One region of the Planococcus antarcticus DSM 14505 genome, then DNA from elsewhere that is predicted to be linked to it. Evidence: predicted binding sites of a transcription regulator. Region 1 holds the regulator's gene; each other region holds the start of a gene.
What was found. Region 1 encodes LexA, which represses DNA repair genes until DNA is damaged. Its sites were predicted from a motif close to CGAACATATGTTCG; they were not measured.
Positions count from the first base shown of each region.

Region 2: a site for LexA is predicted at 5,183-5,196, ahead of BBH88_RS05130 (carbohydrate kinase). Genes of this name have one in related genera too.
Region 3: a site for LexA is predicted at 4,965-4,978, ahead of BBH88_RS12825 (Y-family DNA polymerase). Genes of this name have one in related genera too.

Region 1 is NZ_CP016534.2:2,302,771-2,310,630, forward strand. Features, by position in the region: gene tkt (transketolase) at 1-10, opposite strand, end outside; gene BBH88_RS11570 (DUF896 domain-containing protein) at 98-331, opposite strand; gene BBH88_RS11575 (YneB family resolvase-like protein) at 390-1,043, opposite strand; gene yneA (cell division suppressor protein YneA) at 1,040-1,357, opposite strand; gene lexA (transcriptional repressor LexA) at 1,523-2,143, shown strand; gene BBH88_RS11590 (class I SAM-dependent DNA methyltransferase) at 2,207-2,941, opposite strand; gene BBH88_RS11595 (hypothetical protein) at 3,041-3,235, opposite strand; gene BBH88_RS11600 (hypothetical protein) at 3,298-3,729, opposite strand; gene BBH88_RS11605 (hypothetical protein) at 3,874-4,062, opposite strand; gene BBH88_RS19415 (hypothetical protein) at 4,193-4,513, opposite strand; gene BBH88_RS19660 (ion channel) at 5,417-5,680, shown strand; gene BBH88_RS11620 (glycine zipper domain-containing protein) at 6,125-6,325, shown strand; gene glnA (type I glutamate--ammonia ligase) at 6,732-7,860, opposite strand, start outside.
Region 2 is NZ_CP016534.2:1,040,882-1,048,741, forward strand. Features, by position in the region: gene BBH88_RS05100 (M3 family oligoendopeptidase) at 1-139, shown strand, start outside; gene BBH88_RS05105 (GNAT family N-acetyltransferase) at 141-689, shown strand; gene BBH88_RS05110 (DinB family protein) at 776-1,258, shown strand; gene BBH88_RS05115 (beta-class carbonic anhydrase) at 1,266-1,832, opposite strand; gene mreBH (rod-share determining protein MreBH) at 2,077-3,084, opposite strand; gene BBH88_RS19375 (hypothetical protein) at 3,606-3,746, opposite strand; gene BBH88_RS05125 (aminopeptidase) at 3,832-5,064, opposite strand; gene BBH88_RS05130 (carbohydrate kinase) at 5,212-6,306, shown strand; gene BBH88_RS05135 (pseudouridine-5'-phosphate glycosidase) at 6,303-7,214, shown strand; gene BBH88_RS05140 (FAD-dependent oxidoreductase) at 7,326-7,860, shown strand, end outside.
Region 3 is NZ_CP016534.2:2,560,729-2,568,588, reverse strand. Features, by position in the region: gene BBH88_RS12850 (alpha/beta hydrolase) at 1-112, opposite strand, end outside; gene BBH88_RS12845 (phosphatidylglycerophosphatase A family protein) at 217-801, shown strand; gene BBH88_RS12840 (TAXI family TRAP transporter solute-binding subunit) at 927-1,901, shown strand; gene BBH88_RS12835 (DUF1850 domain-containing protein) at 1,980-2,501, shown strand; gene BBH88_RS12830 (TRAP transporter permease) at 2,494-4,527, shown strand; gene BBH88_RS12825 (Y-family DNA polymerase) at 4,998-6,257, shown strand; gene BBH88_RS12820 (YolD-like family protein) at 6,270-6,632, shown strand; tRNA gene BBH88_RS12815 (tRNA-Val) at 6,999-7,071, opposite strand; gene BBH88_RS12810 (thermonuclease family protein) at 7,212-7,860, opposite strand, start outside.

The DNA.
Region 1 (7,860 bases):
GGGTTGACATAGTAACATCCTCTCTGAAACAAAAATTTAATCCCTTTCTAGTTTAGTCAACTATAGAAAAGAATACAATGGAAAAGAGAATAAGTATTTAATTCAAATACTTATTCTCTCGAATATTTTTGACCTTTTCCGGCGTTACGTCGTTTCCGTTGGGATCAATCACTTTTACATTTTCAATTGTACCGCGCATTGTTTTACGGAAAGTCTCTAGGTATTCCTGGCGCAAAGAAGATTGCTCTTTCGCTTCTTCCTTCGATAACCCAGAAGTTTTCGATTTACGTGACAGTTGATTTATTCGACTTAATTTATCTGGTGACAACATAGACATCCACCTTTCTTCTTTTCATATGGTACAAAAAAAGTCAGGTTTTCGCAACGTTTTAGTCTTCCATCAGCTTTTCATACTCTTTATATCGTCGATGAACTGTCGCTTTGCTCGCCTGGTAACCAAAGCCCTGGAGTGTAACAGCGATTTCGCTGAAAGTCAGTCCATTGGTCTTCAGACTGACAATTTGATCAATGGGCAAATCTAAACGCTCTCGACCATCAGGATTTCCTTTTCCTTTTAAATTCCTCTCTGGTTTATAGCCATTTTCTACAGCGCGTTTCATCCCACGTTTAATTTTAGCATTATGTATTTTACGCTGATATTCTTCCACAATCGCCAAAATTTCAAGAACCATGTCGTCCATATCATTTAGTGCAATTGGCCCTCGATCTGATAAAGTATAGACTTCTACACCATATTTTTTCATGACATGTAAAAGTGCTATCCTGGCATGTCCCCTGCCCAAGCGGGTTTCATCCTGGATAAATACTGCATCAATCTTTTCTGTCTTGATGCTGTTCAACATCTCCAACAGCCCTTCACGGTCCATTTCGTATCCACTGTGTTGATCGACAAAAATACCGTCTACTTTATAGGATTTTTCAAATGCAAACTTTATCAGCTCTTCTTCCTGTCTCTCAAGAGATGATTCCTGTGTATCTTTGGTCGTGCTGACACGGCAATAAATTAATGCACTTTTCTTCATTCAGCATCACCTGCAAATTTAGTGGTCTCATCAGGAGCAAATTTTAATTGGTCACTGGGAATCTTAAGAGATTGCCCTGCAATAATTTGGGGTGTAGAAAGATTATTTTCTTTCATAATCTCTTCTATCCATTCATGATGAGGAGTTGTACCGCTGAACGATTCTGCTAAAGTCCAGAGTGTATCGCCTTCTTCTATTTCAACTTGGCTCATTTGTGCACTAATTGTATTATGGGACAGGATTGCATAAAAAGTAAACACCATAATTAGAACGAAAAATAAGATTAGGTAAGAATTTTGTCGGATGATTGTCATTTAAATCGCCTCCTGAGAATGTGTGTTCGGAATGTATGTTCTCATAATAAAGCGAACAAGTGTTTTTGTCAACAATAAAATTCGAACCTATGTTTGCATTTCATTGCCCGAGTTGGTATACTATTGGTAGAAATCTAGTAGAATTACTCAAATGAGGTGAAACTGTTGAAAAAAGTATCCAAACGCCAAGAAGACATCCTAACGTTCATAAAAGAAGAAGTTCGCCTAAAAGGCTATCCACCGTCCGTTCGTGAAATTGGTGAGGCAGTTGGTCTGGCATCCAGTTCGACTGTACATGGGCACTTGGCACGACTTGAAAGTAAAGGCCTGATCCGCCGGGACCCAACAAAACCGAGAGCAATTGAAGTAATCAGCACTGATGAAGCATTAATTGATAAAAGTCCGGTTTTACATGTCCCGTTGATTGGTAAAGTAACTGCCGGTATTCCGATTACGGCAATTGAAAATGTTGAAGAGTACTTCCCTCTTCCTCAAAGCTACGGCACAGAAGATGACCACATCTTTATGCTAGAAATCGCGGGTGAAAGTATGATTGAAGCCGGCATTCTAAACGGCGATTATGTAGTCGTTAAACAGCAGCAAACTGCCAATAATGGTGATATCGTTGTAGCAATGACAACAGAAGACGAAGCGACAGTGAAACGTTTCTTCCGCGAAGAAAATTATTTTCGCCTGCAACCCGAGAATTCGTCAATGGATCCAATCATTGTGGATCAAGTTTCCATTCTCGGAAAAGTCGTTGGCGTTTACCGTCAGATACACTAAAAAACACCGGGAAAATTTTCCCGGTGTTTTTTATATTCTCCCTATGTAAACAAAATTGTTTGTTCACTGCTTGCTGCAGCTAAAAGCTAAAATTACTGGAATCCGCTTTCTTCTAGTGAATTCTTTATCATCCTCGAAATTCTGTTGTTTTGGCATTCCTTCTTGGAGATCTGTAACAATGAATCCTGCCTTTCTTAAAGCCGTGAAATAGCTTTCGGTGGTCCTATGATACTTGACCACTATTTTATCAATCCACGGTTCTTGCCGTTCCCCTTCTTCAAAATAATCATCAACTATCCAGTTGCTTCTTCTCTCTCCAGAGTTTTTACTTTCAAAAGAACAAGTCGTCAGCGGATGCTGGACACTAAAGACGAACTTTCCTTTGGTTTTTAACGTGTGGTAAATTTTCTTAAACAACTGCTCTATGTCGGGCAAGTAATGGACCGCCAAGCGCGAAGCGACAATGTCATAGCTTTCTTTCGGATATTCGAATGATTCTATTGTGGTCAACGTAATGCGCGCATCCAGCCCCTCCAGATTTTGTTCTGCCAGACTTCCCATCTTTAGAGATCCTTCGACCCCGTGGTAGTAATCTGCACCAGCCCGCAGAAGCTCTTTCCCAAACAAGGCATCTCCACAACCTAAATCCAGTATTTTCTTTTTTTTGAACGCTCCAAGGAGCTCAAAAATCACTGGCTTTTCAATGCTGTTATTTGGACTATCAATTCGATTTCTTCTTTGCAGGTAGTTTGCTAAAAAATCTTTTTCTTCGTATGCGCTTGAACCTTTGAAATTCATCTAATCCCTCCACCGTCAGATTGATTGCTTTAAATATGGGCTCAAAAAAAAGGGCTGCACTGGCAGCACCTTCCGCACAGCTTACCGAGAAGAAACCTTCTACAATTCGCTGACTTTTATATATTTAACCAAATTGATTGTAATACGATAAATATGGCCTGTCTCCACATTAGAAATTTCATAAGTACCATTGGAAGGAATTTTACTCAATGCCGACTCTTTGTCCACGGCCTGGACATTATGAACAATGGTATTTCCATGATCAAAATTAAATTCTACTTGAAATGATTTCATGCAATGGCCTCCTTCAAACTATTTACTTTGTCTCCGTAAATTAGTTTACCATATCCCAGGCGTTATTGCTGTTTGTATAGTTCCTTATACATGATCACTTTTAGCGCCAGCATTTCTTCTTCACTTAGATCTTCTTCCAATTCCTGAATCACTTGTTCTGCGGACATTGTGCCATCTTCAATCCCTGACTTCATTTTAGCTAAGTTGCTTATCCCCACCTTTTTAATCACTGTACCGGCAGCATCACCGCTTGTTTTGAATGGTAAGGCTTTGCTCTCTTGTTCCGCGACTTGGGCTTCTTCTACGTATTCTAGCATTTCCGGATCATTTTCTACATACTCCACTATTTTCTCCATCTGGCCACTGTCTCGCAGTTTCTCGGTCGCTTCTGCAACAAAATGATCTGTTGAAAGATCTGGACCTATAACATACACGCCTATTCCTCCAAATGAAAAGAATATTAGGAAGATAATAATTGCCATCAGAAAGCGCATGCTGTCCCCTCCTTCTTTTTTAGATTATTATAACATTTTACGAAAATAAGTGTATAAAGTTACCAAAAAAGAAGAATCCCGTTCCTAGTTCTTTACAGAACAGGAGCCGAGATCCTCTTTTAGTTAAGCATATGCATTAATGCATCATCGTTTCTGCTGCTCAGCAATCCACCAGTCAATGTGTTCTAAGTTAAAAATCACAACATCCTGGTACGCTTTGCGGTGCGGAATCTTTCTTTTAGACATTAAATCTGTAATCTGCTCAGCAGCCAACGGATAATTTACAGATTCCAAATAATCTACCAGACTCGGAAGCCCTTGAATTTTCCTCAATTTAATCCCCTCCCACAAAATCTTCCTTCAACAAATGTTAAAGAAAAATTCAGTATGAGTTATTAAACATTAAGGCTGCACTTAATTATAACCCGAAAATTGCTCCTGTAAACAAATTATATAAGTTAAATTAAAGAAACAGCTTTTTCAACTCAACGAAGTAGGGAAACGAAGAAATCGCTCCAGACGGACGCCTTGGGCCCACAGGATGTGGGTCATGCAACTGGCGCGACAGGACTTCTCGCCAGTTGCCAAGGACGTCGCCCCAGCCCTCCTTGTCGCAAGCTCCTGTGGGGTCTCCTGGATGTCGCTTCGCTGCTCCAGCAGGAAAGCCATTGAACGAAGAAAGTTCGGGCAATGGCTTTGCGACGAAGCTAGCGCAGCGATGCAGGAGCACATCTTCGCTCTTCGCCGTCTTGCGCTCTTTCTTCAAAGCATCCTTGAGTAACAAGTCATCCGGATACTTAGCAAACCAGCGGAGACTCTTATGAGAGCGGCGTAAGTGACATTGAAATAAATTCAGACAACCCGAGTTCGTTCGTCGCAAGCTCTTAGCAGCTGATTAGCGGAACATTAACAGCTCGGAATCATTCGTTCAACTTATATAGGCAAAGATATTTTAATCGGTTTTATCGATGTCTATTATCCTTTTTTTAAAGACATTACTGGAGATGCAGTTTTTGGACATCTATCCAGCCTTTTATTAACATAGCTTAGGTTCTGGTCTTTCTATCTTGCTCCAATTAAATCGTTCATAAAGCATTTCTTTGCTTACCCAAGCCTATAGCAAAACAATAACCTATTCATTTCGATTTAGTAGGAGAGGTTTAATCTCTGTTCTTTTAAATTTGGAGACCCTTAAATTTCATACCTAAAAAATTGATATGGAACTAATGTATATTCGTGTAAGCTGTATTGGCAGCTAGACAAAATGAAAGAACGGAGAGTTGAAATAAAAAAAGCATCCTTCATTTACAAAATGTAAATGGCTATATTGATCCTTATTTCACTAGTTTTGTCCGTCCCTCAATCCAACAATTCAATTTGTTAAATTGGGTGATCTGGGGAATATTTATGATTGACTATACGGTAAGATCAAACCACTCAAAACAGAAATGGACTTATATCAAATCTCATCCCTTTGAGTTGATTGCCATTTTCCAGGCAGCCAGATTCGTAAGGGTCTTCCGCATAATTCGTTTGTTCGGGGTTAGAACCCGTTACACTATACCCATCTACGAGGTTCTCCGGACGAATGGTCTCGATAAATTGCTTATAGTCACAACCATCCTTTTATTTCTAGTTCCTATACCGGTCATCATGGTAGAACTAGACATCAATACATAGGTGGGCAATCGTCCCAATTACCATAGTGGGCTACGGAGATATCTCACCCACTACTCTTCTTGGCCGCATTCTGGCCGTTCTGTTACTGATCATCGGTATCGGCATTATCGTTACTTTTACCAGCTTAATTTCAAGCTATTTCACAAGCAACAAAGAACCAATACATGAAGAGTTGGTGATTTCAGTTGTTAAAAACATAAATAAAATGGATGAATTTTTTTCAGCTGATGAAGAAGTGATTTTAAATTACCTTAAGAGAAAGACGGATTAGTTGGAAATTAGCCAAGCCTTGAAACATTGTGGCCATATACAATTTCATCGAGAAATCCTTTAGGACGATTCGTATGATTAGGGATTGACCCTGCAGCGTTTTCAAGAGAGAGTGTCTCCTTGGTATGACGCCAACAACTGCGATCAAAAGCCACATTCGATGTAATCCATAGTGACAAGACAGCATCATTCCATACTATTAGCACTAAACTACTTTTTTTAGTACCGAATTATTTTAGCCCATATTCAATACTAACTTAGAAATTTCTTGGCTAATGAAAATTTTTCATCTCACTTCCGTATTAATTATGAACAATTTCTTTTTATATTAGCAGGTAGATTCATGGGTGCTGCAGTAATCCCTGCATCGTTAGTCATCTTTTTAAGTCTTTATGCTTTCTCATCCAAAAATAGAAGACGGACTCAGAAATAAGGAGGTCATTTTATGAATGGTGATAAAAAACTCCCGAAGAACAAAAATGACAATAATAAGCGTGAAACGAATATGGGTGTTGGTATTGCCCTCGGGGTAAGCATCGGATCCGCTATTGGGATTGCAATAGACAACTTAGCTATCGGTCTTGCGATGGGGATGGGTTTAGGCATTATATTTGGGACCACTATACCCATCAAATCAAAAAAGTAAGAGAGAAAGAAGGTCTGAAAAAACGGTCTTTTTTTCTTCTCTCACCACCTTCCAATTCCACTCACCTATGCGAACTTTTGTACTTGAAATCTAGCTCAACTTATCCTGTCAGGAAGGAAACAATCATCACGACAGTCCCAATGATGATTATTTTTTTCATTTCAGTGCCTCCATTTTATCCTAAAATTCCTGCCAAACTTTCAGCCTAATCAAGTCCAAATAACTCAAGCTCTGAAACATATACAGCTACAAACTCACAGAAATAGAAGAATGTTTAATCGAAAAATCCGACGAATATATGTGCACTTTTTAAATAAAATCGGGGAAATAAAAAAAATTGCCAATTGGCCCTTTCTATAAAAAAAGAAAAAACCGTTGGAGCCATAGAGCCCCAACGGTTTTCAACTTAATACATTTTCAAGTATTGCTCACGTTCCCACGGGTGTACGCTTGTGCGGAACATGTCCCACTCAATTTCTTTCGCTTCGATAAAGTTGTTTAAAATGTGTTCGCCTAACGCTTTAGTCATTACTTCATCTTCCTGCAATTTCTGGAGAGCTGAATACAATGTTCCCGGCAGGTCTTTGATGCCGACTGCTTCGCGCTCTTTTTTGTTCATTGCATAGATGTTGCGGTCTACTGGTTTTGGCGGCGTCAGTTTTCTACGGATGCCGTCAAGACCAGCACCGAGCAGCACTGCCATTGCTAGATATGGATTTGCTGCTGGATCGACTGAACGTACTTCAACACGTGTAGACAAACCGCGTGATGCCGGAATACGGATCAACGGGCTTCTGTTTTGACCAGACCAGGCAATGTAGCAAGGTGCTTCGTAACCTGGTACTAGACGTTTGTATGAGTTTACTAATGGATTTGTTACAGCTGTAAATCCTTCAGCATGTTCAAGAATGCCCGCAAGGAATTGGTATGCTGTTTCACTTAGTTTCAATTCACCGTCTTCGTCAAGGAATGTATTGCGGTCTCCATCAAACAAGGAAACGTTCATGTGCATACCTGAACCGTTGACACCGAATAATGGCTTCGGCATAAATGTAGCGTGAAGACCGTGTTTACGGGCAATTGTCTTAACAACTAGTTTAAAAGTTTGGATATCGTCGCATGCTTTGATTGCATCTGCATATTTAAAGTCAATTTCGTGCTGTCCTGGTGCTACTTCATGGTGAGAAGCTTCAATTTCAAAGCCCATCTCCTCTAATTCGAGCACAATATCGCGTCGGCAGTTTTCGCCAAGGTCCATAGGTGCCAAGTCAAAATAGCCGCCATGGTCATTTAATTCAAGAGATGGCTCGCCTCTTTCATCAAGTTTGAACAAGAAGAATTCCGGTTCTGGCCCAAGATTGAAATGCGTGAATCCAAGCTCTTCCATTTCTTTCAATACGCGTTTTAAGTTTGTCCGCGGATCCCCAGCAAATGGAGTACCATCTGCACTGTAGATATCACAGATTAAGCGTGCTACTTTACCTTTACCTGTAATCCAAGGGAAGACAACCCAAGTATCAAGATCCGGGAATAAA
Region 2 (7,860 bases), 1.3 Mb from region 1:
AGCGGTGATGTCAGCAGAAGACTTGGCGATGAAGCATTTGGATGAAGATATCACTCAGCAGGCTTTTTGGGAAAAAGGAATCGCTTTATGTGTTCAAGATGCCAAGGAATTCATTTCGCTGACATCCACTGAGGCTTAGTATGAACTTGCTTTTCGAAGGGCAGACTTGTTACCTGCGCAGTTTAATAGTGGAAGATGCAGGAGAAATGGTGCAATTGCTGCTACGGAACCGGGATTATTGGTCTGTGTACGAACCGCGTCACCGGGACAGTTATTTTTCTACAGCCGTTCAGCGGGAAAAAATTCGGGAATCGGTTTACCAGGCGAGAGAAAACAGAGAATACAGCGTGGGGATTTATGAGCATGCTACCAATAAACTGATTGGGCATATTTCTCTTTACAGCGTCAAACGAATGCCTTTTTTAAGCGCTTTAGTGGGCTATTCCATCGATGAAGCGTATATCGGCAAGGGTGTTGCGACGGAAGCCGTAAAACTGATGACTGTCTTTGGGTTTGAACAGCTCCGTCTCCACCGAATCGAAGCCTACGTCTCCCCGGAAAATGAAGGCTCTATTCGTGTCTTGGAGAAAACAGGATTTAGTAGGGAAGGCTTGTTAAAGGAGTTTCTCTATATTAATGGCGAATGGAAAGATCATTTTTACTACGCTATGATTGAAGACGAGTTTTGAAAGGGCAAGGCCACCTATAAAAAATGGTGGAAAGAGATGCAGCGTTGGTTTGAATCCTAAAAAGTGTGGAAGAAGGTGCGCGAAAGATGAATAAAGACAAAATGTTCTCTTATCATAAATGGGCGACACTGGCTTGCTTGGAACACGTTCAAACGTTTGGCAAAGAGCTTTACCAAAAAGAAGGAATAAATTCCTTTGCTTCAATCCAAGCGACGCTAGAGCATGTAATCGGAGTGGAGAAACTGTGGCTGCTGCGGATGTCTGGTATATCCAAACCGGCATTTGAACATTTCGATGTGGAAACAATAGACAAAGCGATTGAAGCCTTTATGCTGTTGTATGCTGAAATGGAATTGTTTTTTGCTTCTTTATCTCAACACCAGTGGCAGGAAACGCTCGATTACCAGAATATGCTTGGAGACGATTTTTCCACAACTAGAGAAGAAATGCTATTCACTTTTGTTAATCATGCCAGTTACCATAGAGGCCAGATTACATCTTTCCTCCGGCAATTCGGCAAGGAGGGTGCAACCCTCGATTATATCTATTACCAAAAACAAAACCGCTGAGAATTTCTCAGCGGTTTTCGTTTCCGTTGATAACAACATCTAGTTTACCTGTGGTCGGATCGATGACCAAGCCATGGACAGGAACTGTAGTATCCAGCAAGGGGTGGTTTCGAACCATATTGACGCTGTGGGCGACACTTTCCGTTACATCATCAAATCCACGGAGCCAGCCTTCTAAATCAACTCCGGAATACTCCATCATGTCGATGGTTTTTTGATCTACTCCACGCTTTTTCATCTTCTCAAGGATTTTTTCGGGTTTAATAGAGGACATGCCACAGTCATGGTGTCCAATAATATAGATTTCATCTGCATTCAATTCGTATACGGCTACGATCAGGCTCCGCATGATGCCGCCAAATGGATGGTTGATGACAGCCCCGGCACTCTTGACAATTTTCACATCACCATTTTTAAAGTTCATCGCTTTTGGCAGCATTTCAAAAAGGCGCGTGTCCATACATGTCAAAATAACCACTTTCTTGTCAGGGAATTTGGTGGTCATAAACTCCTCATAATGCTTTTCCTTCACAAACTCTTCGTTATAATCCAAAATTTCATCTAATAAAGCCATCTGTGCTTCCCCCTCATCGATTGCTACTCTTTCAGTTTAATCCAAATTTCTGAAAAAGGCGAATTGAAACAAGTATAATATGCGAAATTAAGAATAAAGTCATATTTTCACGTTTTTTTGATAGCAAAACCCTTTATTATGGAAGCTTCTTCAAAAAAACCATTCCATTACGAAGGGGATCCCGTCAAAGAAAAGAACAAAGGTAAGTCCACTCACTCGGGATCTGCCTTGATTCTTTCAATGTTTAACGCGACATTTTCTCCAGTTGTTTGATCATGCCAAGTGATAGTCCTGTTCCAATAGCAACAGACTCCAGCGGCTGCGGGGCGATGTGGACAGGGACCGAAATTTCTTTCGACAGCCACTCCTGCATACCTTTCAGCAATGCACCGCCTCCTGAGATGACAACTCCCTGGTCGACCATATCACCGGACAGTTCAGCCGGGCAATTTTCCAAGGTTGCGCGAATGCATTCCAAAATAGCGGACAACGATTCTTTCAGCGCTTCCTGCGTTTCAAGAGAACTTAAATTGATGGTTTTCGGCAATCCGCTCATGATGTCACGGCCGCGAATTTCCATGTTTTCAACTTCATGAGGAACGGGCGCATAGCCGATTTCCTTTTTGATGTTTTCAGCAGTGCGTTCACCGATCAGAACATTGTAATGTTTCCGGACGTAGTGGATGATGTCTTCGTCCATGCGGTCGCCGGCCACTTTGACCGTGTTAGAAGAAACCACTCCGCCAAAGGAGATGATGCCGACTTCTGTAGTACCACCACCAATATCCACGATAACGCTTGCGACCGGTTCACTGATGGGCAAATCTGCGCCTATAGCGGCCGCTACGGTTTCTTCAATCAAGTGGACGGTCTTAGCACCGCTTTGCTTTACTGCATCGTGAATAGCGCGACGTTCGACTGTCGTAGCTCCAGAAGGCGTACAAACCATGACATTGGGTTTCCGAAAAGCGCTGCCGAGTTGCTTGGCCGCTCTTTGCATGATGATTTTCAAGAGATCTCTAGTGACATCAAAATCTGCAATGACACCGTCTTTCAAGGGACGGATGACCAGAATGGAATCAGGAGCTTTGCCGAGCATGGCTTTTGCTTCATCGCCAATGGCCAGAACAGTCCGTGTTTTCGCATCCAGTGCAACCACGGAAGGTTCATTTATGATAATGCCTTTCGCTTTTGTATAAACCAATATATTTGCGGTTCCTAGATCGATACCGATATCTATTGCAGAAAACATACATGAATTCCTCCTATGAATAAAGACGCTGACTAGTAAGAATTTTACCATTATAGAGGAGTAAGTGAAAGTGTCGAAGGAACCTAAAGCGTAGCCGAAAAGAAAAATACTTTCGTTTCCATACAAATTAAACTCAAAATCTACGCTAACATTGATTCGGCTATACGTATTCCACAAATTTTCGCCTAAAATCTCGTACCTTAGAATTGCTGTGCTGGCTGCGTCGCAAAGCCATTGCCCGAACTCTTCGTTCAATGACTTTGCTGCTGGTGCAGTAAAGCTACATTCAGGAAGCCCCTCAGGAGCTTGCGACGAAGAGGCTTAGCTGCAACTGGTAACGCGATTGTCGCACCAGTTGCATGATCCACATCCTGTGGGACCAAAGCATCCGCCTGGAAAGATTTCCTCGCCTAACTCACGTTTCTTAGCGGAAAAACTAACTTTTGAGTTCAAATTATACAATATATTGCGCAGCAAAGAACATAAAAACCGGCTCCAATGAAGAAGCCGGTTTTTGTCGCTTAGTATTTTTTTTCAGGGATAGGGTCTACATGCTCTGCATCGTGCGAATGGAGCTCTTTCCCAAGAAAATGAAGAAGCGTAAAGAAAAACATGAAAATTACGACCATAAAGCCGAGTGTGACAGTAATGCCATAAATCATAATGATAACTCCTTTCTTACCTGTAATTATCAATATTTAGTATACCTGATTTTGCAGGAAAAAATAAGTGTCGAATTATCGATACTTAGAATGCCCAGTTGCCAGCGCGGAAAACCGGTTCACGCGAGCCGTCTTCCAATACGCCGTCGATGTCCATTTCTGAAGAGCCAACCATGAAATCGACATGGGTAATGCTTTGGTTCAAGCCGGATTTTAACAACTCTTCTTGCGACATCGTTTTCCCACCTTCGAGGCAGAATGCGTAAGCACTTCCGATAGCGAAATGGTTTGATGCATTTTCATCAAACAAGGTGTTGTAGAACAAAATATTCGAATCAGAAATCGGTGACTGATGAGGAACCAATGCCACTTCACCAAGGAAATGAGAACCTTCGTCTGTAGCAACTAACTGCTTCAAGACGTCTTCGCCTTGTGCAGCTGTTACATCAACAATTTTTCCATCCTCAAACGTCACTTTAAAGTCATCGATAATGTTGCCGCCATAGCTCAATGGTTTCGTGCTGGATACATAGCCGTTTACACCTGTTTTATGCGGCACTGTAAAAACTTCTTCAGTCGGCATATTCGCCATGAAAGGATCGCCTTTTTCATTGATCGATCCAGCTCCACACCAAAGATGTCCTTCTGGAAGAGCGACTTCCAAATCTGTTTTAGGTGATGTGTAATGAAGTTTTGCGTATTTCTTGTCATTCAAGTAATCGACCTTGGTGTGCAGCAGGCGGTCATGTTCACTCCATGCCTCGATTGGCTGATCCAAATCTGCACGTACTGCTTTGAAAATTGCATCCCACAACGTGTCGATTTGTTGCCCTGCCGGTACATCTGGAAAGACTTTAGCTGCCCATTTTTGGGAAGGTGCTGCAATGACAGTCCAGCTGATTTTGTCTGATTGGACGTACTGACGGTATTTGCTCAACGCTTGTCCAGTTGCTTTTTGTGAAGCAGCAATTCGCTTTGAGTCGATGCCTGCCAAAAGATCTGGACTTTGGGATACTACGCTGATAAAAGCAGCGCCTTGTTCAGCTAATTGCTCACGTTCCTGTACTTTCCAGGCAGGATATTCCGAAAATGAATCTTCTGGGGCCAATTCAAAGCGTAGACGCGAAACCGCATCGTCATTCCAATCGACGTAAACCTGCTTAGCGCCTGTTTCGTATGCCTTCTGTGTAATCAAACGAACCAACGGAGCCAAGTCGATGGCCGCAGCAATGTAGAGTTGTTGACCAGGTTGGATATTTACTCCCACTTTTACAGCTAGTTCAGCATAGCGGGACAATTTTTCATTAAAAGATGTCAAATAAATCTCTCCTCTCATCTCTTCTATAGTAGCAATTTTCAGTCACAGCCTGCAATGATTTGTAACGATATTCGAAACATTATTTTTCTTGCTTTTTTTATTATAAAAGTTTATGATTTAAACAAATGTTTGGGCGGGGGTGGTAAAATGAATCAGAAAGAAGTAGAAATACTGGAATTGATTCGGCGAAATCCGTACTTGTCTCAACAGGAAATGGCGGAACGTTTGAATATGTCTAGGCCATCGCTGGCTAACTTTATTTCGAATCTGATGCGCCAAGGCAAGATTCTGGGACGCGCGTACGTATTGCCAGAAGAAAAAACAATTATTTGTATCGGTGGCGCCAATGTGGATAGAAAATTCTTGATCGATCAGCCGGCGCAGATGGGGACCTCAAATCCGTCATCAGTTACCGGCAGTGTCGGTGGTGTGGCAAGAAATGTTGCCGAGAATCTGGGACGGCTTGGCCACTCAGTCAAACTCTTGTCTATTGTCGGCAATGATCCGGAATGGAATGTGATCGAGTCAGCTTCAAGCCTGTTCATGTCAACTGAATTAACAAAAGCCATTGACGGGCTTTCGACAGGAACGTATACGGCGATCTTGGAGCCGGATGGCGAAATGCTGCTGGCAATGGCTGATATGAAGATCTACGATTTCTTGACGCCGGAGCTTATCTCTAAAAATGACAGTACTTTGTTGTCAGCTGCTTTTCTCGTAATCGATCTAAATTGTCCGCTCGAAACCGTAGAATATGTTCGGCAGTTGGCTTTTACCAATAAAATCCCGCTAGCTGTTATTCCGGTATCTGCTCCAAAAATGGATCGTCTGAGCAATGATTTGACAGGTATCAGCTGGTTGATCCTGAATCGGGACGAAGCAAGTAAGTATCTGCAGATGCCGATTGATTCAAAAGATGACTGGCATCTGGCCGTTCAACAGCTTCTGGATATGGGAGCGGCAGCGGTGGTCGTCACAGGAGGGAAAGATGGAGCGATAGCGGGGAATTCCATTGGCATCCGCCATTACCATTCGATGCAAGTCCATCAAGTCGCTGATGTAACGGGAGCTGGAGATGCATTTTCCAGTGCCATTATCCATAGTGTGATGAATGATCAAGGGTTTGAAACTGTTATTCATACAGGTATGGTCAATGCAGCCAAAACATTGGAAAGCAAAGCGACTGTTCGTCATGAACTAACATCGGTACAACTACAAAAAGAACTGGAGGAATTACAATGACATCAATAATTTCTTATTCAACTGAAGTACAACAAGCACTAGAGGGCAAAAAACCGATTGTGGCACTTGAATCGACGATCATCTCACACGGTATGCCTTATCCGCAGAATGTCGAAACGGCTCGTATGGTCGAGCAAATCATCCGTGATAATGGAGCAGTTCCTGCAACCATTGCAATTATGGACGGCAAGATTAAAATTGGTTTGTCTAAAGAAGAGCTGGAATTGCTCGGCAATACGCCTGGAGTTGCTAAAGTTTCAAGAAGAGATATTGGTCAATTAATCGCCACAAAAAAAATCGGAGCTACAACTGTCGCAGCAACGATGATTTGTGCAGAACTTGCAGGCATCCGTATTTTCGCTACAGGTGGCATCGGCGGGGTACACAGAGGGGCTGAGACGACAATGGATATCTCAGCAGATCTGGAAGAGTTATCGAATACTGGAGTTGCTGTCGTTTGCGCGGGTGCAAAATCTATTCTGGATATCGGGTTGACATTGGAATACCTAGAAACAAAAGGGGTACCGGTCATTGGATTCCAAACAGATGATATGCCTGCATTCTATACACGCTCGAGTGGTTTCGATCTAACTTTCCGCAGCGACAATGCAGTAGAGCTCGCGCAAGTCCTGAAAGCAAAATGGGATTTAGGAATAAAAGGTGGAGTAGTTATCGCCAATCCAATTCCTGCAGAACATGCCTTGGAAGAGTCATTCATCAACGGTATCATTGCCCTGGCTATGGCTGAAGCGAATGAAAACGGCATTTCTGGCAAAGAAGTTACGCCATTCCTTCTAGGGAAAGTTAAGGAATTGACTGAAGGAAAAAGTTTGGTCGCTAATATTGAATTGGTCAAGCATAATGCGAAAGTAGGAGCAGAGCTCGCTGTAGCATATAACCAACTTTAAGAATGAATTGTGAAGAGAAGTCCATTTGTGGGCTTCTTTTTTTGTAGGAAAGGTTTAAAGGGTTTTCAGTGTCCTAAAGATAGGGTAAGGAGAAAGAAGGGGATGACGCAGATGAAAACTGACGTATTCATTGGCGGGGGTGGGATCGGTGGATTGACGCTGGCATTGAAATTGGTAAAGCGCGGCATCGATGTAGTCCTCGCCGAACGGATGGCTGTCAAGGCACCTACCTATAAGGGGGAGCTCCTTCAGCCAAAAAGCATGCAGGTATTCGATAGCCTCGGATTATACAAGCAGATAAGTGATCGTTCTAACGAGATTAAAGTGTTAGATATGCTTGAACTTTCAAGCTCCCTGCAAGTAAAAGATCAAGCTTTCATGGATTATAGTGTGTTGCCAGGAAAGTATAATGCTGCTTATATGATGCATCATGAAGAGTTGAAGTCAGTCATTTTAAATGCAGCATGTGAGTTTGGAAATTTTCACTATTTAAAAGGCACTGCCTGCAAAGGATATGGAGAAAACACAGCGTTACTTCAAAAAGGTACAGAGAAATTCGAAGTAGAAGCCAAATTTTTCTTTGGAGCTGAAGGCCGTTCTTCCGTCACACGTAAAGCGATGGAAATTGAAGTAAAACAAACTACGT
Region 3 (7,860 bases), 260 kb from region 1:
GCGTGTATTTATATAATGGCGTGAAATTGGAAGGAAGATAGACGAGCAATTGCATGTCTTCTTGGAGTTCCTTGCTGTAGATGGATAAATCTTCTACCTTTCCAGTAGTCATTTATATGCCTCCTCTAAGGTTCTGTAAGAAAATTGTACCATATTGAATGTCCAAGGTATAATGGGAAAGAACACCAACTTATTAAGGCGAAAGGGGTTTTGGAAATGGATGGTGGAAAGTTCCGAGTTCACTCAGATGACGTGACAAAAGCGACACATGGAGCACTAGAGCGCAGAGGAGTCACGAATGAAGACATAGCCAAAATTGTTTTGGATATGCAACTGCCTTTTAATGAAGGACTTAAGATGGAGCACTGCATGGAATCGGTTGAAAGTGTTTTGCGTAAACGCGAAATACAGCACGCGCTGCTGGTGGGAATCGAATTGGATGAACTGGCAGAGCAAGGAAAACTATCACGCCCGCTTCAGCAGATCGTTGGCTCGGATGAAGGGCTCTTTGGCGTTGATGAAATGATCGGACTGGGTGCGGTATTGACTTATGGCAGTATTGCTGTAACGACATTCGGGCATCTGGACAAAAACAAAACGGGAATCATCCATAAGCTTGATACGAAATACGGCGGCCAAGTCCACACCTTTCTGGATGACTTGGTAGCAAGTGTGGCTGCATGTGCATCAGCTCGTATTGCCCACCGGACTCGTGACCTTGAAGAGCAGGGAAAAACCTTTGAAGACTTAGCTCCAGAAGATACAACGCCTGAAATATACGTAGAAGGTACTGAAACATAAGAAGTTTTCTAAATGTTCCCGCTGTAAGCGGTTGTATTTTTTGAAATGCATTGAAACTAGTAAGAAAGGCATGCTATTATGAAGTTGAAACATAGAAAACTATTATCGGAAAGGGAGGTCACTTTATGTCGAAAAAGAAATTTGGCTTGTTTGTTGCAGCAACTCTTGCAGGATCTGTATTTTTGGCAGGTTGCGGAGATGACGCAGAAACAGAAGGCGAAGGCGGCGGAGCATCTGATCCTGAATTCCTTAGCATCTTGACGGGCGGAACGACAGGAACGTATTATCCACTTGGTGGTGCAATGGCAGTAATCGTTGAAAACGAAACAGGCTTGGATACAACTGCTGAAGTTTCTCAGGCTTCTGCTGCGAACATGACGGCACTTGCTGATGGAGCTGCACAAATCGCTTTTGTTCAGACCGATACAGCATTTTATGCTGCTGAAGGATCGAATATGTTTGATGGTGAAGTAATCGATAATGTCTCTGCTATCGGTGCACTTTATCCAGAAACAATTCAATTGGTTACCACTGCAAATTCCGGAATTGCCTCATTTGATGATTTAGCAGGCAAAAGCGTCTCTGTTGGTGCACCTGGATCTGGGACTTATATTAATGCTGAACAATTATTGGAAATCCACGGTATGACAATGGATGATGTCAATGCTCAGAATCTTGACTTTGGTGAGTCACAGGAAAGCCTGCAGTCAGGTCAAATTGATGCGGCATTCATTACTGCCGGTACTCCGACAGGCGCAGTTGAAAGCCTTGGAGCGACATCAGACGTTGTAATTGTACCTGTAGAGCAGGACAAGGCCGACGAACTGATCGAAAAATATCCATACTATGCTAATGATGTAGTACCGTCAGGCATTTATGGATTGACTGAGGAAGTTCCAACTGTCTCTGTTTTGGCTATGCTAGTGGTTCAGAACGATCTTTCAGAAGATCTTGTCTACGACATCACGAAGGCAATTTACGAAAACACAGATCAGATCCAGCATGCAAAAGCTGAATTCATCAAAGCAGAAACAGCTCTTGATGGAATCGGCATCGATATTCACCCGGGAGCGCAAAAATATTTCGACGAAGTAAATTAATTGAATGAGCGATTGACTGACGGTAAAGCGCAAGCTCTGCCGTCAGTTATTTGTTTTGCAGATGGAGGAGAATGGACTATGCGGTTTACCCGGATACAAGTATTTCTTCTGTTAATCATTGCCCTCATCTTAATCGGCTCCTTGATCGCATTCACCCCTTTCCAGAAGTATTATGTGTTTATCGATAATGAGACTGAAGACATTGCGGCTTATGTGCCGTTGGAAAGCCCATATTTTCAACTAAATTATACGCATTCAATCCATCTGTCCGAAGTTATCGAGAGCTATAAAGTAGTAGACAATGATGATTTGATGATGACAGAGCTAGAGTATGAAGATTTTAACATCGGCATGCCCTCAAATGCAGGAGAAGGAGAGACCTTTGTCGAAAAGGACGGGAAATACTTTATCAAAAATATGACAAGGAAACTTCCAGAGTTCCGGCTGTTTGTAGGAGATGTTGATGCGAATTTGTCATTTATTACTAAAGGGTATCAGCTGGATTTAAAAAGAACGCTTGAAAGAGGTAAGTCGTATACTTTTCGAGTAGAGCGCCTATCCCTATTGCAACTAAGAGAAGGAGTGAGAATTGATGAGTGATAAGTTGCCTCCAGAAGAACGCGAAAAGCAAAAACTTCCGCCTGAGGATGAATCTTACATCTCAAAAGAAAAGCAAAAGGAGGTTTTACAGAAATACGATCCTGAGTCCAACACGCGCGATTTGAGTGGCATGATTAAACATGTGGTCTTTTTCGGGTTATTGGCATTTTCTCTATTCCAGCTATATACCGCTATTTTCGGACAGTATACCGCCTATATTCAGCGGTCGATTCACCTAGGGTTTGCTTTGTCCTTAATTTTTCTATTATTCCCTGCCAGAAAGCGCAAAGGCGTTCGCCATAAAGTTGCCTGGTATGATTACATACTGGCGCTGCTGTCAATTGGTGTAGCCGCCTATTGGCCAATTATGTATGAAGATTTGGTATTCCGTCTTGGACGGGTTACCGAATTGGACTTGATCGTCGGAATTTTAGCAATCCTGCTGACGCTTGAAGCGACGCGTCGGGCAGTAGGTATGCCGATTACAATCATTGCCAGTTTGTTTTTGACATACGCCTTTTTCGGACCCTATTTCCCTGGGTTTTTACGTCACAGGGGACAGGATTTGGACTCAATTGTCCAACTGATGTTCTACACTACTGACGGAATACTGGGAACTCCGATCGGCGTATCGGCAACTTTCATTTTCACCTTCTTGTTATTCGGTTCATTCCTGGTGAAAACAGGAGTAGGGCAGTATTTCAATGACTTGGCCGTATCACTGGCCGGAAATTTGACAGGCGGCCCGGCAAAAGTAGCGATTTTCTCCAGCGCCTTGCAAGGAACCATTTCGGGAAGTTCGGTAGCCAACGTCGTCACATCGGGTTCTTATACAATTCCCATGATGAAAAAACTGGGCTACAAAAAAGAATTTGCCGGTGGGGTAGAGGCAGCAGCTTCAACAGGTGGACAGTTAATGCCGCCGATCATGGGTGCTGCAGCCTTCCTGATGGTGGAATTTATCGGGGGAGTGACTTACTGGGAAATTGCCAAAGCTGCCACAATACCGGCTCTTTTGTATTTCACAGGTGTTTGGATCATGACTCATTTCGAAGCGAAACGGATCGGCCTAAAAGGTCTTTCTCCGGAAGAGATGCCGGATCGCAAAGAAGTATTGAAAAAGATTTATCTTCTGCTGCCAATTGTCGCAATCATCGTATTCTTGCTGATCGGCATTCCGACTATGCAGGCGGCACTTTACGGAATTCTTTTGACGATTTTCGTCAGTGCTTTCAATAAAGAAACACGCTTGAATTTCAAAGACGTCATTTTAGCGCTGGTCGACGGTGCGCGAACGGCTTTGGCTGTTGCAGCTGCAACAGCAGCAGCCGGTATTATTGTCGGCGTAGTCGTAAAGACTGGACTCGGATTGAGTTTAGCGAATGGACTGGTTTCAGCTTCAGGAGGAAATATCCTGTTGACTCTTTTCTTCACGATGCTAGCGGCAATTGTCCTTGGTATGGGATCTCCAACAACTGCTAACTATGTCATCACGTCTACGATAGCAGCACCAGCTATTATCACGCTGTTGATGCTAGATGAGCCAGTTGGAGCAGCTGTGCCGCTTGTGGTCGCTTTATCTGCCCATTTATTCGTTTTCTACTTTGGGATTATCGCAGATATTACACCACCTGTTGCGCTTGCAGCATTTGCCGCATCAGGCATCTCAGGTGGGGAGCCGATACGGACTGGTTTCACTGCAGCCAAATTAGCAGCAGCGGCGTTTATCATTCCGTATATGTTCGTTCTGTCTCCATCGCTCCTGATGATCGATACGACCTGGCCTGAATTGATCTGGGTATTGATCACTGCTTTGACGGGTATGATTGCCATCGGAGCAGGGCTTATCGGTTATTGGTACCGGCAGCTCAACTGGTTTGAGCGCATCATTACATTTGCAACCGGATTGGCTTTGATTTATCCAGAAGGTTTGTCTGATACGATTGGTTCAATTTTGTTCGTGATCCTGTTCGGAATCCAATGGATGGCACGCGATAAGAAACCTGCTAAAACAGCAGAAGCTTAATGAAAGACAAAACCGGTTGGGCTGATGCCCGGCCGGTTTTTTTATTGTTTTGTAATTTTAGTTTATCGAAGAACGAAAAAAGCCATCACCCGAAGGCGATGACTTTTTCAAAGCAAACTTTGTTCCTAAAGCTTGCAGTGGGTTTGGCACCCAATGATTCCTACTGATTTCAAGAAATCATAAGAACTATGGATGTCGAACTTCTTATTAATTGAATCATATATGGTTAATGGCTAAATGTAAAGTTGTTAGAAAGTTTGACGTTTTGAGAGAGAAATCAACTCTTCTTTGAATTGCGGACAGATAAATTAGGTAGAAAAGCCATAAAGATTTTTTTGGAAATGACTTTTAACTTGATTCAGACTTGCTGAATCAAAGGATAAATTTTTATATTTTCTCGAAAAGGATTGCCGTCAGCATATTCGTGGTATAGAATAAGAACATACGTTCCATTTTGAGAGGTGGTAATTATGAAAGTTCTTGAATTACCAGAACGATATATATTTTGCATCGACATGCGCGGCTTTTATGCCAGCGTTTCTGCAGTCGAACTGGGATTGGATCCACTGGAAGTTTGTCTTGCGGTTGTCGGCAATCAGGAACGGAAAGGAAGTGTGGTCTTAGCTGCTTCGCCGATGATGAAAAAAAGGTTTGGTGTAAAAACCGGTACACGGCTTTTTGAAATTCCAAACCATAAGGATATTGTGTTAATTGAACCGAAAATGAAGCTTTATTTACAGAAGTCCATGGCTATCACTGAGTTGTTAGGAGCCTATGTGCCGAAAGAATCGCTCCATATTTATAGTGTGGATGAAAGTTTTATCGAACTTACAGGAACTGAAAAGCTATGGGGGCCACCAACATTCACTATGCGCCGTATTCAGCAAGAGATATTGGATTGTTTTAAATTGCCTTCTTCAGTTGGTGGAGGACCGAACATGCTACTGGCGAAACTAGCATTAGATTTGGAAGCGAAAAGAACGGGATTTGCCTATTGGTCTTATGCCGATGTGGCAATGAAATTGTGGCTTGTGAGGCCTTTAAGCAGAGTGTGGGGTATCGGCTCCCGGACAGAAAAGACTTTGAATAACATGGGGATTTATTCTGTCGGCGATTTGGCCTGTGCAGATGTTTCCATCCTTGAAAATCAGTTTGGCATTTTAGGCAACCAACTGCACCAGCATGCTAATGGCATCGATTTGTCGGATATGGGTTCTCCCTTGATTGAGGGGCAGGTCAGTTACGGGAAGGGGCAGATTCTATACCGGGATTATATACAAGAAAAAGACATCATGACCATCATCCTGGAAATGTGCGAAGATGTTGCGATGCGGACGCGCCAAGCCCGGCGTGCAGGGCGGACCATCCACTTGAGCATCATCTACAGCAAGACGGCTTTTGGCGGTGGATTTTCCCGCTCGCGGTCCATTGATGAAGCCACAAACGACACGTTAAAGATGTACCAGGTCTGTCTGGAAATTTTTCGTGAGCATTTCCAGCATAAACCGGTGCGGCAAATTTCACTGGCCATCAGCAACCTGGAAGAGGAATCATCGATGCAGTTAAGCCTTTTTGATGAAAGGAAGTTCGAAAACAGAAGCCTAGGAGAAGCGATGGACACGATCCGAAAAAGGTACGGTTATTCGGCAATCTACCGGGGCGTATCAGGTACACGGGCAGGCACCGCCATTGCACGAACGAAATTGATTGGCGGACACAATAAAGAATAAGGGAGTGGTCCGATGAAACGCAATAAATACTTCAAAACAGTAGGTGACATCAAAGACCGCGGACGAATTAAGTGGACAGCATTAATGCTGCCAGAGCACGTCGAGATGATTCGGGAATGGTACGCGAAAGATGAACAAGTGCCGAAGCCAGATTTAACTGAAGACGATTTGCAGTTGCTCCAGGAGGAGATGGACATTGCGCTGAAGCGCCAATGCGAAGTTGTTATTCAAAGTTGGAAGGAAGGCATAATCCATGAGCGCAGGGGAACGATTGAGGGCATCGATGTAAGAAGTCGGATGTTGATTTGCGTGGAGTCAGAAAAAAAGTATAGGTTACGAATTGATGAAGTTGTTGCGATTGTCATGGTTGATTGAAAAACTGGCAGCGCCTCCGAAAAAAATGCGCAATCGTTGAAGGGCGCGCGGTTACTCTCATAAATCGAAGGAAATTTTTGTGGTACATCATCATGAATTGTAAGAATGCATTTGGAATGAGTTTTTAGAAAACGGAAGGGAGTTTAAACCTAGGCCCCCATTTCTAAGCAATTTGCTACTGTAAAAGCAGACCACGCAAAACAGGTTATTGAATAAAAATGTTTTTTACCAGTTTGAAAATCGATCATATCTTAGCATCTTGACGAAAAAAGCACAACAAAAAAGAGGCCCAAAGCATAATAGCTTCAAGACCTCTAATTCTTTAAAACATTGATATACCAATGGTTTAATGAGTTTCTTTAGATATGATTCCTACTGGGCTCGAACCAGCGACCTCTACCCTGTCAAGGTAGCGCTCTCCCAGCTGAGCTAAGGAATCTCAATTTCCAGGACAAATATAAGTATAGCTTGTCCACAGAAAAAGTCAATAGTTATCGAGGAAGAAAAAATTGCCCGTATTTGGGGTCATTCGACTAGTAGCGTGTTGGCAATCCACACTGCTTCGTGGAGCTAACCATCCTACTGCCCCACACCTCTAAAGCCAGCATCCTTTGCTTTCTGTTCCGAACAAAACCATTCTTCGGGATTGGTTTGTTCGTAAGAAGAATCGCTTGGCAGGTGATAGATTTTATTGCCGCTGCGATTGATATTGCCTTTAATGTCACAGTCGCCGTTCGCTTGCTCTTCGTTGGAAGAGCTGGCATTTCCGGCAGATTTTTGTCTGTACGCTTCCGAATCAAAGCCCCGTTCAGTCGAATAATTTTCGTATTGCCAGACGCCTGTTTCATTTTCTTTGGCAACTTGTTCCGCTTGCTCGAAGTCGCTGAGGTAGCGAGTGTTTGGAGGGAAGACATAAGCCACTCTCGCCAGGCCAGACTCCAGCATCTGCACCTGGATGCTTTCGCCATCAACATAAATATAAGCCAGCAGCCGGTCATAATCATCGAAACGATCTCCGACATCAAATTCGATCGACACATCACCCGATTCAATCAGCCGTTTGTTCGCTTCAGTAGCTTTCTTGCCAAGGGGCTGTTCGCCGAGTCGCGGGTGATTGGTTTCCGGCGTATCCACCAACAGATACCGCACGGTCACTTCTTCGCCTTCGTAGATGATTTTAATGGTGTCGCCGTCAATGACCTGTGTCACTTCTACTGGAATCTGATCG